One region of the Paenibacillus sp. FSL H7-0737 genome, then DNA from elsewhere that is predicted to be linked to it. Evidence: predicted binding sites of a transcription regulator. Region 1 holds the regulator's gene; the other holds the start of a gene.
The links. Region 1 encodes Rex, which represses fermentation and respiration genes when NADH is low (regulators of the CRP and FNR family bind a similar motif). Its sites were predicted from a motif close to TTGTGAAATATTTCACAA; they were not measured.
Positions count from the first base shown of each region.

Region 1 (6,641 bases):
GTTAGAGGTCAGGGGTATTATAAGCTGCTGATGTATGGAAAATGTATTGAACAGTTTAAGGAAGTTATTGTGCAATATCCGGATAGCTTGGCTGCTCGATTATATTTAGCCATCTCTTACCTGCAGGAAGGGGAGGGGGAAGCTGCTTGGAGCCATCTGAACCATATGCTCGGTTTGATACGGGAAACCAAGCTGAAGGCAATGGTTTATAACGCTTTAGGTTGCATCAGGGCCTCTCAAGAACGGTTCAATGAAGCGCAGGAGCTGTTTGGCCTTTCTTTGCAACTTGACCCGGCACTTCCTGAACCAACCGTTAATTTGGAGGTTTGCCGCCGCCGAGGAGGTAAGCTTCATTTCGGAAATCAGCTTGTTTCATTATTGTAAATTATTACGTTTACGGTTTATTATTCCGCATTTTCATTCAAGCGATGCATCCCCTGAACCAGTGGTGTGCATCGCCTTTTTTCGCAACTTCTGTTATGCTGATTAAGAGTCTCAATTGAAAGGGAATAGAATTATAATGAAATTTGCCGTGCTTGATTTTGAAACAACGGGAACCCAATCCGTGGGTGAAATTATCCAGGTTGGCCTTGCAATTATAGAAGAAGACCGGTCCATCTCCCGGGTATATGGTTCCTACGTCAAGCCCGGAACGCCGATACCTCCTTTTATAACTGGTCTAACGGGGATTACCGATGATGATGTAAAGGATGCACCTGAGCTGGATGAGATGATGATGGAGCTTGTCCCACTCTTGGATGATGTTGTGCTTGTAGGGCATAATGTCGCATTTGACTTCCATTTTTTGCAAAATGCTTTAGACCGATGTGGGTATTTACCATTTCAAGGGCGGATTTTAGATACGATTGATTTTCTGAAAATCTGCTTTCCTTCCCTCACATCCTATCAACTAGGATCAGTTAGTGCACATTTTGGAGTGACGCATGATCGTCCGCATCAGGCAGACAGTGATGCACTCGCAACTGCTCTTGTATTGCTGAAATGTCTGGAGGAGCTCTACGATTTGCCTCTGCTGACGATTCAGAGACTCTGTGAGCTGTTTACGGAAGAGGATAGTGATCTGGGTTGGTATTTTGATGGTCTGCTGCGTGAACGGGAAGCGGAGACGCTTCAGCCCGAAGGTGATCTGACTTTCTATCGTCAATTAGCGCTTGCTGTAGGAGACTGGAATGAATTAGCTCCACCTCGAGACGAGCATGCTGAGAATCCACTACACAATTTATCTTTTACAGATTATATGGATGAAGTAACGAAACGACTTAAGGAAACTTTGCCACAGTATGAAAGCCGAGAAGCTCAGGATATTATGATCAATGAGGTGATGACGGCACTTGCCGAAGACAAGCATCTATTGATCGAAGCAGGGACAGGAACCGGTAAATCCCTTGGTTATTTATTGCCTGCCATATACCAAAGCGTACGCACTAATGAAAAAGTCATGGTCAGCACTCATACTATTAATCTGCAGGATCAATTGCGTGAGCGTGATATTCCTTTGTTAACGCAGGTAGTTCCTTTTCCATTTAAAGCTGCAATTTTTAAGGGCAGAGGGCATTATTTGTGTCTTCGTAAGTTCGAACATAAAATTAATAAAAAAGACTTTATAAGTCCGAGGGAAGATGCGCTTACTGCGGCTCAGATGATCGTTTGGCTGACACAAAGTGAATCAGGAGATGACGAAGAGCTCAATCTAAGTGGGCGTGGCGGAGATTTTTGGGAGACGGTGGCAAGCGATACCGATTCTTGTCTGGGTCGCTCGTGTCCTTGGTTCCGTAAGTGTTATTATCATCGGGCTAAGCATGAAGCTGGTATTGCAGACGTGGTCATTACGAACCACTCTAAGCTTTTCGCAGATGTTAAGGCTGGGCATCAACTACTTCCGGCTTATGAACATCTTGTAATAGATGAGGCCCATCATCTGGAGGACGTGGCTGGCAAGCATTTAGGCATGCATATGAAGCATTTCACGGTGGCACATACACTATCGCGTCTTTATAAGGATAGTCGAAATGGCCAACTTCCTACACTTCGCCAAATGCTTCAGTCATCAGGCAGTGAGGAAGCTTCTGAATGGAGCGGAGTGATCGATAGAATCTATCCGGACCTGCTTACCGTAAAAGAAACCTGGGATCTGCTTAGTGATAAACTATTCAGCCTCTTGCCGGAACGCAGCGATGCAGCGGCGGGAGAAGCCGGCCAGTTAGTCATGCGGCTACTTCCTACCCGTAAACCGAAAGATTGGGATGAATTGGTTGCTTTAGAGAATACTATGAATCTGACATTAAGCGAAATTATCCGTAAAGGTGATAAAATGCTTAATGAGATGCGAGATCAAGAAGGTCAATCCTCCTCAGATAGCCTAGTTACCGATATTAGCGGCTTATTTAAGGATTTAGCTTCTATACGTGAGCAAGTACGGTTTTTTATGGGATTAAATGATGAGAATGTAGTATATTGGCTGGAGGCGAATGGAAATTATCGCAGTAAATCGCTACAGCTGTATGCCGTTCCTGTTGATGTTAGTACTCAGCTTAAGGAGCTGTTTTTCGACAAGAAGAAAAGTATCGTACTAACTTCGGCGACACTCTCTGTGGATAAATCTTTCCAGTTTATGATTGATAATCTCGGACTTAATGAAGCTGCGGAAGAGGGGCGTCTGATGACATCACTCCTGCCTTCTCCCTTTAAGTATCGGGAGCAGGCGCTGTTAGTTATTCCGCGGGATTTCCCAAGTGTGAAGGGGAGTGTAGGCGATGCCCGATTTGTCGATACACTCGTACAGTCACTAGCAGAAGCAGCTATTACAACACGTGGGCGGATGCTTGTCCTGTTTACTTCTTACAAGATGCTACGCCAGGTTTACGATCCTCTGAAAGAGGCTCTAGCCTCACAAGAGATCACGGTGTTAGGTCAAGGCGTGGAGGGGGGCAGCCGTAGCAAGCTGATCCGCCGTTTTCAGGACAGTGCAGCTTCTGTACTGTTAGGAACAAGCAGCTTTTGGGAGGGTGTAGATATTCCAGGTGAAGCATTAACATGCTTGGCCATCGTGAGGCTCCCATTTCAACCGCCAAACCACCCCCTAGCGGAAGCGAAGTCTGAGTTATTACAAGCCCAAAAAAAGAATCCGTTCATGAAGTTGTCTGTTCCTCAGGCGGTTATTCGCTTCAAGCAAGGATTTGGGAGGCTGGTACGGACAGCGCAAGATCGGGGTATTGTTATTGTGTATGACACAAGGGTGATCGAATCTCACTATGGGAAGTATTTCCTCTATTCGTTGCCTGGCCCGAAAATGGAGCATATGCTTACGGATCAAATGGTTCCTCGTATAGCGGAGTGGTTGGAAGACGGAGGCGTTTCTTGAAAAGAACGTCATCAATCTTATTAATCACTCTACAAGGAAGGGCGGTATAAGAATACCGCTCTTCCTTGAGACGAGGTGCAGATATTTCGATAGGATTTGAACAGAATATCACTTAAATTAGGAGGTAAATTATGAAATCGGATAAAATATCAGAAGCCGTTGTTCGCAGACTTCCTGTGTACTTGCGTTTCTTGAATGATCTCCAGAAACGTGAAATATTAACCGTTTCCTCACAAGAACTAGGACAAAAACTTGATTTGAATCCTGCTCAAATTCGTAAAGATTTAGCTTATTTTGGAGACTTTGGTAGAAAAGGTATCGGGTATGACGTAACTTATCTTATTGAAAAAATCCGTCATATTCTGAAGCTGGATCAACAATTGAATGTGGCTTTAGTAGGTGCCGGTAACCTTGGACATGCATTATCTAATTACAATGCTTATCTGAAAGATACTATGAAGATTACCGCTATATTTGACTCCTATGCACCTAAGGTAGGGCGGAAAATCAACTCTCTTACCGTTCAGCCGATGGAGGAGCTTGGTCAGACGGTTCGTGAGCAAGGTATTCGAATTGGGATCATTACTGTGCCTGATTCAGAAGCGCAGAATGTAGCAGATATTCTCATTGAGTCTGGCATTGAGGCGATTTTGAATTTTGCACCAGTGATTCTAAAAACACCATCGAATATCCGGGTTCATGCTGCCGATTTTACAACGGATTTGCAAAGCCTTGCTTATTATTTGAAAGACGGAAAGGAAGAAATCGGAAATGAAGAGCAGTAAAACGATTATTAAGGGCGGGCGTTTTCTTATTCCGGGAACGGATGAGCCGGTTCTGAATGGATATATGACTATTGAAGATGATTTGATCACTTACATAGGAAAAGAAGAGCCTTTAATGGAAGATGATGTGCAAGTTGTTGATGGCAGTCGTCTGCTGTTTATGCCAGGTCTGGTAAACACACATGGCCATGCGGCAATGTCATTGCTTCGTGGTTATGGAGATGATTTAGCACTTCAGGTGTGGCTTCAAGAGAAGATGTGGCCGATGGAAGCGAAATTCACTGGAGAAGATGTATACTGGGGAACCTCCTTGTCGGTACTGGAAATGCTAAAAGGTGGTACTACAACCTTCTTGGATATGTATGATCATATGGACCGAGTAGCAGAGGTAGTCGAATTATCAGGCATCCGTTCCGTACTGATGAGAGGTGTAATCGGATTATGCCCAGAGGAAGTACAAAATCACAAGCTTGCGGAAGCGATTTCTTTTGCACGAAATTGGCATGGTAAGGCTGATGGTAGAATTACGACGATGATCTCGCCACACGCCCCATATACTTGCCCACCAGACTTCTTTGTTAAGTTTGTTCAAGCGGCACATGATTTGGATTTACCGATGCATACCCATATGTCCGAGACCAAACGCGAAGTGGAGCAGAATGTGGTGGATTACGGACTTCGGCCTGTAGCGCATTTAGAGAAGCTTGGAATGTTCACACGTCCGTCTATTGTTGCACATGGCGTTCATTTGAATGATGAAGAGATCGAGATACTGGCTCGTCATGATGTAGGCGTGTCTCATAACCCAGGAAGTAATCTGAAACTGGCTAGTGGAGTGGCTCGGGTTACGGATCTTCTAAAGGCTGGTGTGAAGGTATCACTGGGTACAGATGGTGCGGCAAGCAATAATAACCTGGATATGTTTGAAGAGATGCGTCTTGCAGCCCTCATCCATAAAGGTGTAAGTGGTGATCCGACGGCTGTTCCAGCTCCGGAAGCGCTGCGTATAGCTACAGAGTATGGCGCAAAGTCTATCTTTTTAAATGATGTGGGTAGACTCGCTGTTGGCATGAAAGCGGACTTTATCGCGATTGATATAGACCAGCCGCATTTGCTACCACACACAGATCTGTTGTCTCATGCTGTATACTCTGCCAGTGCCAAGGATGTTGAGCATGTATGGGTGAATGGTAAACAGGTTGTAAAACATGGAGAATGTGTAACGCTAGATGAGGAAGCAATCCGTCGTAAGGCGCAAGAATCATTTGATGGACTGCTTAAACGGTAGTCTAAGATCATAACGAATAACTGAAAGGCTGTGACTTTCTGCGATTGCAAAGTTACAGCCTTTTGTGTTTCTGATAATTAGATCATTGAATTGGATATGAAACTTTGGATAAACACACAGGTGTGTTATATAATCAAAAAAGATATATTACTAGAAAGGGAGCTGTACCTTGAAGAAAAGGAAAAAATGGATCCTCCTGGGGTCAGTTCTGATTCTGCTCCTTCTGTTCGGACTTATCCAGTTCTATGCTTATATTATGAAAGATCAATGGAACGAGCGAGATATCGCTAAGGATGTCGCTAAAACCAGTGCTGGTCTGACAGAGGTAACCAAAGCGCAGAAATCCGTGTGGGATAAAAATGCGGTGTACTGGGTCTTAACAGGGAAGAATGAAGCCGGGACCGAGTTGATGGTTTGGGTACGTTTTACTGTAGATGGGAAGTTTGCTGAAGGAACCGACGCAGTATATGCTGAAGAACTAAGTAAAGGAACCTCTGAAGCGAAAATGCGTAGCCTTATAAAAGCCGATCTTCCGGACATCAGCATTGAGCGGTTGTTGCCAGGAGTATATAACGGGGAGTATGCTTGGCAGCTTTTTTATAAACAAAGCGGTCGATATTATTATCAATTTTATCGGTTCTCGGATGGGGCTCGAATGGGTGAAGGTTACAGTTTACCTAGCCGTTAAATTAAACAAAGGCATTATAAGAGAAACAAGCGGACCATTTATGGTTCGCTTGTTTTTTAAAATGACATATTATTTGATATACTATTAGTACACGAATTGTGATATACTATAAGAGTGGATTTATATATTGGGATTTAAAGATTCATACGAAAAAAGGTCTGTTATTTTAAGAGTAACAGCCCTTTTTTTGTCGAATTAAATCAATAAATTAAATAAAATGGAAAGAATTAAAAAATAAAATTTTAAATATCTTCACACTTTTTTTCAATATAGTATATACACCTGTGATATACTACTGTTTGTAATTAGAACAGTGTTAGTAGAACGTCAGGCTCTGGTGAGCTCTTAGCAGCTATGACTTAGGATCATTCTGTTTACATTTTTTCATCTTTGAGAGGAGGACGTTTCTTGAAATTACGTCTTGTACCTGTACTGATAACGTCTCTACTGTCGGCTATGCTATTATTCGGAGGATTCTTTTTATATCGTCAGTTTGCT
Region 1 covers NZ_CP009279.1:4,642,009-4,648,649, reverse strand. The annotation lists gene H70737_RS20355 (tetratricopeptide repeat protein) at 1-384, shown strand, start outside; gene dinG (ATP-dependent DNA helicase DinG) at 521-3,382, shown strand; gene H70737_RS20345 (redox-sensing transcriptional repressor Rex) at 3,514-4,167, shown strand; gene H70737_RS20340 (amidohydrolase) at 4,154-5,455, shown strand; gene H70737_RS20335 (cell wall elongation regulator TseB-like domain-containing protein) at 5,625-6,143, shown strand; gene H70737_RS20330 (hypothetical protein) at 6,552-6,641, shown strand, end outside.

Region 2 (4,249 bases), 260 kb from region 1:
ACGCGGCCTTCTGGTTGCCAGCGGGAGCGAACACGTTCTACTTTCTATTGTTAAAGAACTTTTTTGACGGGATTCATCCAGAAATCTTTGAAGCAGCACGAATTGATGGGGCCTCTGAGCCGAGAAGCTTTTTCTCCATTGCCGTGCCACTATCCATTCCGATTTTTGCTACATTAGCGATCTTTATCTTTTCTACTGCATGGAATGACTGGTTCTGGCCATCTCTGGTTATGCACAGTGAAGAGAAATATACGCTTGCGACAGCCATTTATAAATACGTTATTAATGTGAAGGCACTCAATACTAATATTAAATTTGCAATCCTGTTTATAGTATCCTTGCCTCCAATCATTGTCTTCTTGATTTTCCAGAAATTCATTATGCGTGGGGTTGCTTTGTCGGCAGTGAAAGGATAAGCAATTATCGACGGATTTATCCACGGATCGTAAACATGCACATGAAAGGAATATAAATGCACCTCGTTTGTAAACGGTTTCTAATTTATGATCGATATGTAAGATAATTATGAATTGAAAAGGGGAGTTTCAATGCGTAAGTACTCTAGCGTTCTACTAAGCGTACTTGTAGCCGGATCGTTGCTATCTGCTTGCAGCGGCAACAATAACGGAAACACAGCGGGGAACAAAGGCGGGGAAGCATCTGCTGCGCCAACAAATGCGGTAACGGATAATACAGCAACCGCTACGGATGCGCCAGTGGATGACATTACTCAAAGAAAAGTGACGATCAAGATTCACTATCCAACACCTGACCTGACTGAAATAAGAGCACAGGAAGACGACAAAATCAAACGTTTCCAAGAGGTATATCCGAACGTAGAAATCGTTAAAGACGACTGGCAGTACAATGTAAGTGAAATAGGAATCAAAATGGCTGCGAATGAAGCACCAACCTTCTTTAATACTTTTGCTACAGAAGCTAAATTCCTGGTTGAAAAGGGCTGGGTTGCTGACATCACAGATCTGTGGAACAAATATGAATTTAAAGATCAAATTAACACCGTGCTTCAAAATCAATTTATTATCGACGGCAAAGTTTTCGGAGTAACACAAAAAGGTTATGTAACAACCACTATGATCAACAAAAAAATGCTGGATGAAAAAGGCGTAGCCATTCCACCTATGGATTGGACTTGGGATGATATGCTGAATACGGCTAAAGGTGTAGCCGATGCCAAAAAAGGGATTTCCGGTATTGCTCCAATGGGTAAGGGGAACGAATCAGGTTGGAACTGGACCAACTTCCTGTTTGAAGCTGGCGGAGAGATTCAAAAAATTGAAGACGGTAAGGTTATAGCTACATTTAATTCCGATGCTGGCGTTAAAGCACTGGATTTCTACAAGAAACTTAGATGGGAAGCTAACGCGATTCCACAGGACTGGGCACTTGGTTGGGGCGATGCTGTAGGTGCGTTCCAACAAAGTCGTACAGCAATGGTAATGGCCGGATCTGATGGTGTTATCGAGCAAGCGTTGAACCAAGGTGGACTGAAACCTGAGGATGTGCTTACGTATCCTATGCCAGCTATGGAAAAAGGCGGAAAACACACAGGGGTACTTGGTGGTGACTATCTAGTAATTAATCCAAATGCTACGCCAGATGAACAAGAAATGGCATTCCGCTACATTACTTTTGATTATTTCTCTGACAAAGGTTTGGAAGCACTGGATGCAATTCTTCAACAACGTACAACCGATGGCAAATACTTTATCCCGCCGCTCTTAGACTACTACTCAGCTGATTCTGAGTTTGGTAAGAAGACCAAAGCGGTTTATGACAAGTACACAAATGTATACCAATATAGCCCTGACATTATGGGACTTTTGGATGGTAAACCTGAAGCTCAATACAACACACAGGACTATTACGCAACCATGTCCAATGTTATTCAAGAGCTGTTTTCCAAAAAAGGAACGGATTCCAAGAGCCAGCTAGAAGCAGCAGCTAAAACAGTGCAAGAGAAATTCTTTGATACGATTAAAGCGGAATAGTCTAATGCAAAAACCGGCCCCTTTGGGGTCGGTTTTTTGTTGTGAAGATTTATAAATTTATAAATCTTCAGAAATAGTGATAATCAATTGGAAATTATTACAGTGTAGGGAAATCGTAATTGACTGTGATGAAGAGAATACGTTTTTGTGTACTGATTATAGATATATGGAATAAAAAGGAGCTGAAATTTTGCTTATTAAAGTATAATTCTAAGATTTAAAGGGTTCTATAGCGCATAATATGGTAAAAAGACTATAATATGATCGAATGAAAGCGCTTTGAAAACAAATCAAAAAAACTTTATACTTTGTGAAAGATTTCACTATACAAGGTGGAAATCATGTGATAAGATAAATGTGTAGAGAAAAACAACTAAAAATTGACAGGAGGACGAGGGAGATGGCAGTTAAGAACGAAGTCGCCGCCCAAGTTAAACAAGTTACCGCTGAAGAGTATATTCAGAATTTAGTGGATAAAGCAAAAAAAGCGCATGAGGCGTTCATGGCGCTAGACCAAGAGCAAGTTGACACAATCGTTCATGCAATGGCGTTGGCTGGACTCGACAAACATATGTACCTCGCAAAATTAGCCGTAGAAGAAACTGGACGCGGCGTATACGAAGACAAAATTACGAAGAACATCTTCTCAACTGAATATATCTGGCACGGAATTAAATACGATAAAACAGTAGGCGTTATTGAAGACAACGCTTATGATAGCTTCCAAAAAATTGCTGAACCCGTCGGAATTGTTATGGGTATCACACCGGTAACCAACCCTACATCCACCACGATGTTTAAAGCGTTGATTTCGATTAAGACACGGAACCCTATTATATTCGGTTTCCACCCATCTGCGCAAGAGTGTAGTGCAGCTGCTGCAAAAATTCTTCATGATGCTGCCGTGAAAGCTGGCGCTCCTGAGAACTGTATCCAATGGATTGAAATGCCAACGATGGACAAGACAAACGCATTGATGAACAACCCAGACGTTGCTCTTATCTTGGCAACTGGTGGTTCTGCAATGGTAAAAGCAGCTTACAGCTGTGGTAAACCAGCACTTGGCGTAGGCCCTGGTAACGTACCTGCTTTCATTGAAAAGAGCGCGGATATTGATCAAGCCGTAACGGACATTATTCTTTCTAAAACATTTGATAATGGTATGATCTGTGCTTCCGAGCAAGCTGTTATTATCGAAGAACCAATCTTCGATCAAGTGAAGAAAAAGATGATTGCTAATGGCTGCTACTTTGTGAATAAAGAAGAAGCTGCCAAACTGACTAGTGGAGCAATGAATGTAGATAAATGTGCGGTTAACCCAGCAATCGTAGGTCAATCCGCAGTGAAGATTGCTGAAATGTGTGGCATTCAAGTCCCTGCCGGCACAAAGATTCTGGTAGCAGAACTTGAAGGTGTAGGCACTAAATATCCACTTTCCGCTGAAAAATTAAGCCCGGTTCTTGCTTGCTACAAAGTTAAGAATGCAGATCAAGGTATCGAACGCGCAGCTCAAATTGTTGAATTTGGTGGTATGGGACATAGCTCGGCTATCCACTCCAACAATGAAGAAGTAATCATGAAGTTCTCTAACCGTCTGCAAACAGGACGTATTCTCGTTAACTCGCCTTCCACACATGGTGCGATCGGCGATATCTACAACACTAATATCCCTTCGTTGACTCTGGGCTGCGGATCTTATGGTCGTAACTCCGTGTCGCAAAACGTTACAGCAATCAATTTGATCAACGTGAAAAGGGTGAATCGTCGTACCGTGAATATGCAATGGTTTAAAGTACCTGACAAGATATATTTCGAAAAAGGCGCTACTCAGTACCTGACCAAAATGCCTGATATCACACGTGTCGCAATTATCACTGACCCAATGATGGTTAAGCTTGGATATGTTGAAAGAGTTGAACATTACCTGCGTCAACGTCAAACTCCTGTAGCTATCGAAGTGTTCTCTGAAGTTGAACCAGATCCATCGACAACTACAGTTGAAAAAGGTACTGCAATGATGAACAGATTCCAACCGGACTGCATTATCGCACTTGGCGGCGGCTCCCCAATGGATGCTGCAAAAGGAATGTGGTTATTCTATGAACATCCAGACGCAGACTTTAATGGTCTGAAACAAAAATTCATGGATATCCGTAAACGGGTATACAAATTCCCTAAACTTGGTAACAAAGCTAAGTTTGTAGCGATTCCAACAACTTCGGGTACAGGTTCGGAAG
Region 2 covers NZ_CP009279.1:4,900,026-4,904,274, reverse strand. The annotation lists gene H70737_RS21545 (carbohydrate ABC transporter permease) at 1-416, shown strand, start outside; gene H70737_RS21540 (ABC transporter substrate-binding protein) at 549-2,012, shown strand; gene adhE (bifunctional acetaldehyde-CoA/alcohol dehydrogenase) at 2,413-4,249, shown strand, end outside.
Region 2: adhE (bifunctional acetaldehyde-CoA/alcohol dehydrogenase) is a predicted target of Rex. The motif match lies at 2,321-2,338, and genes of this name have one in related genera.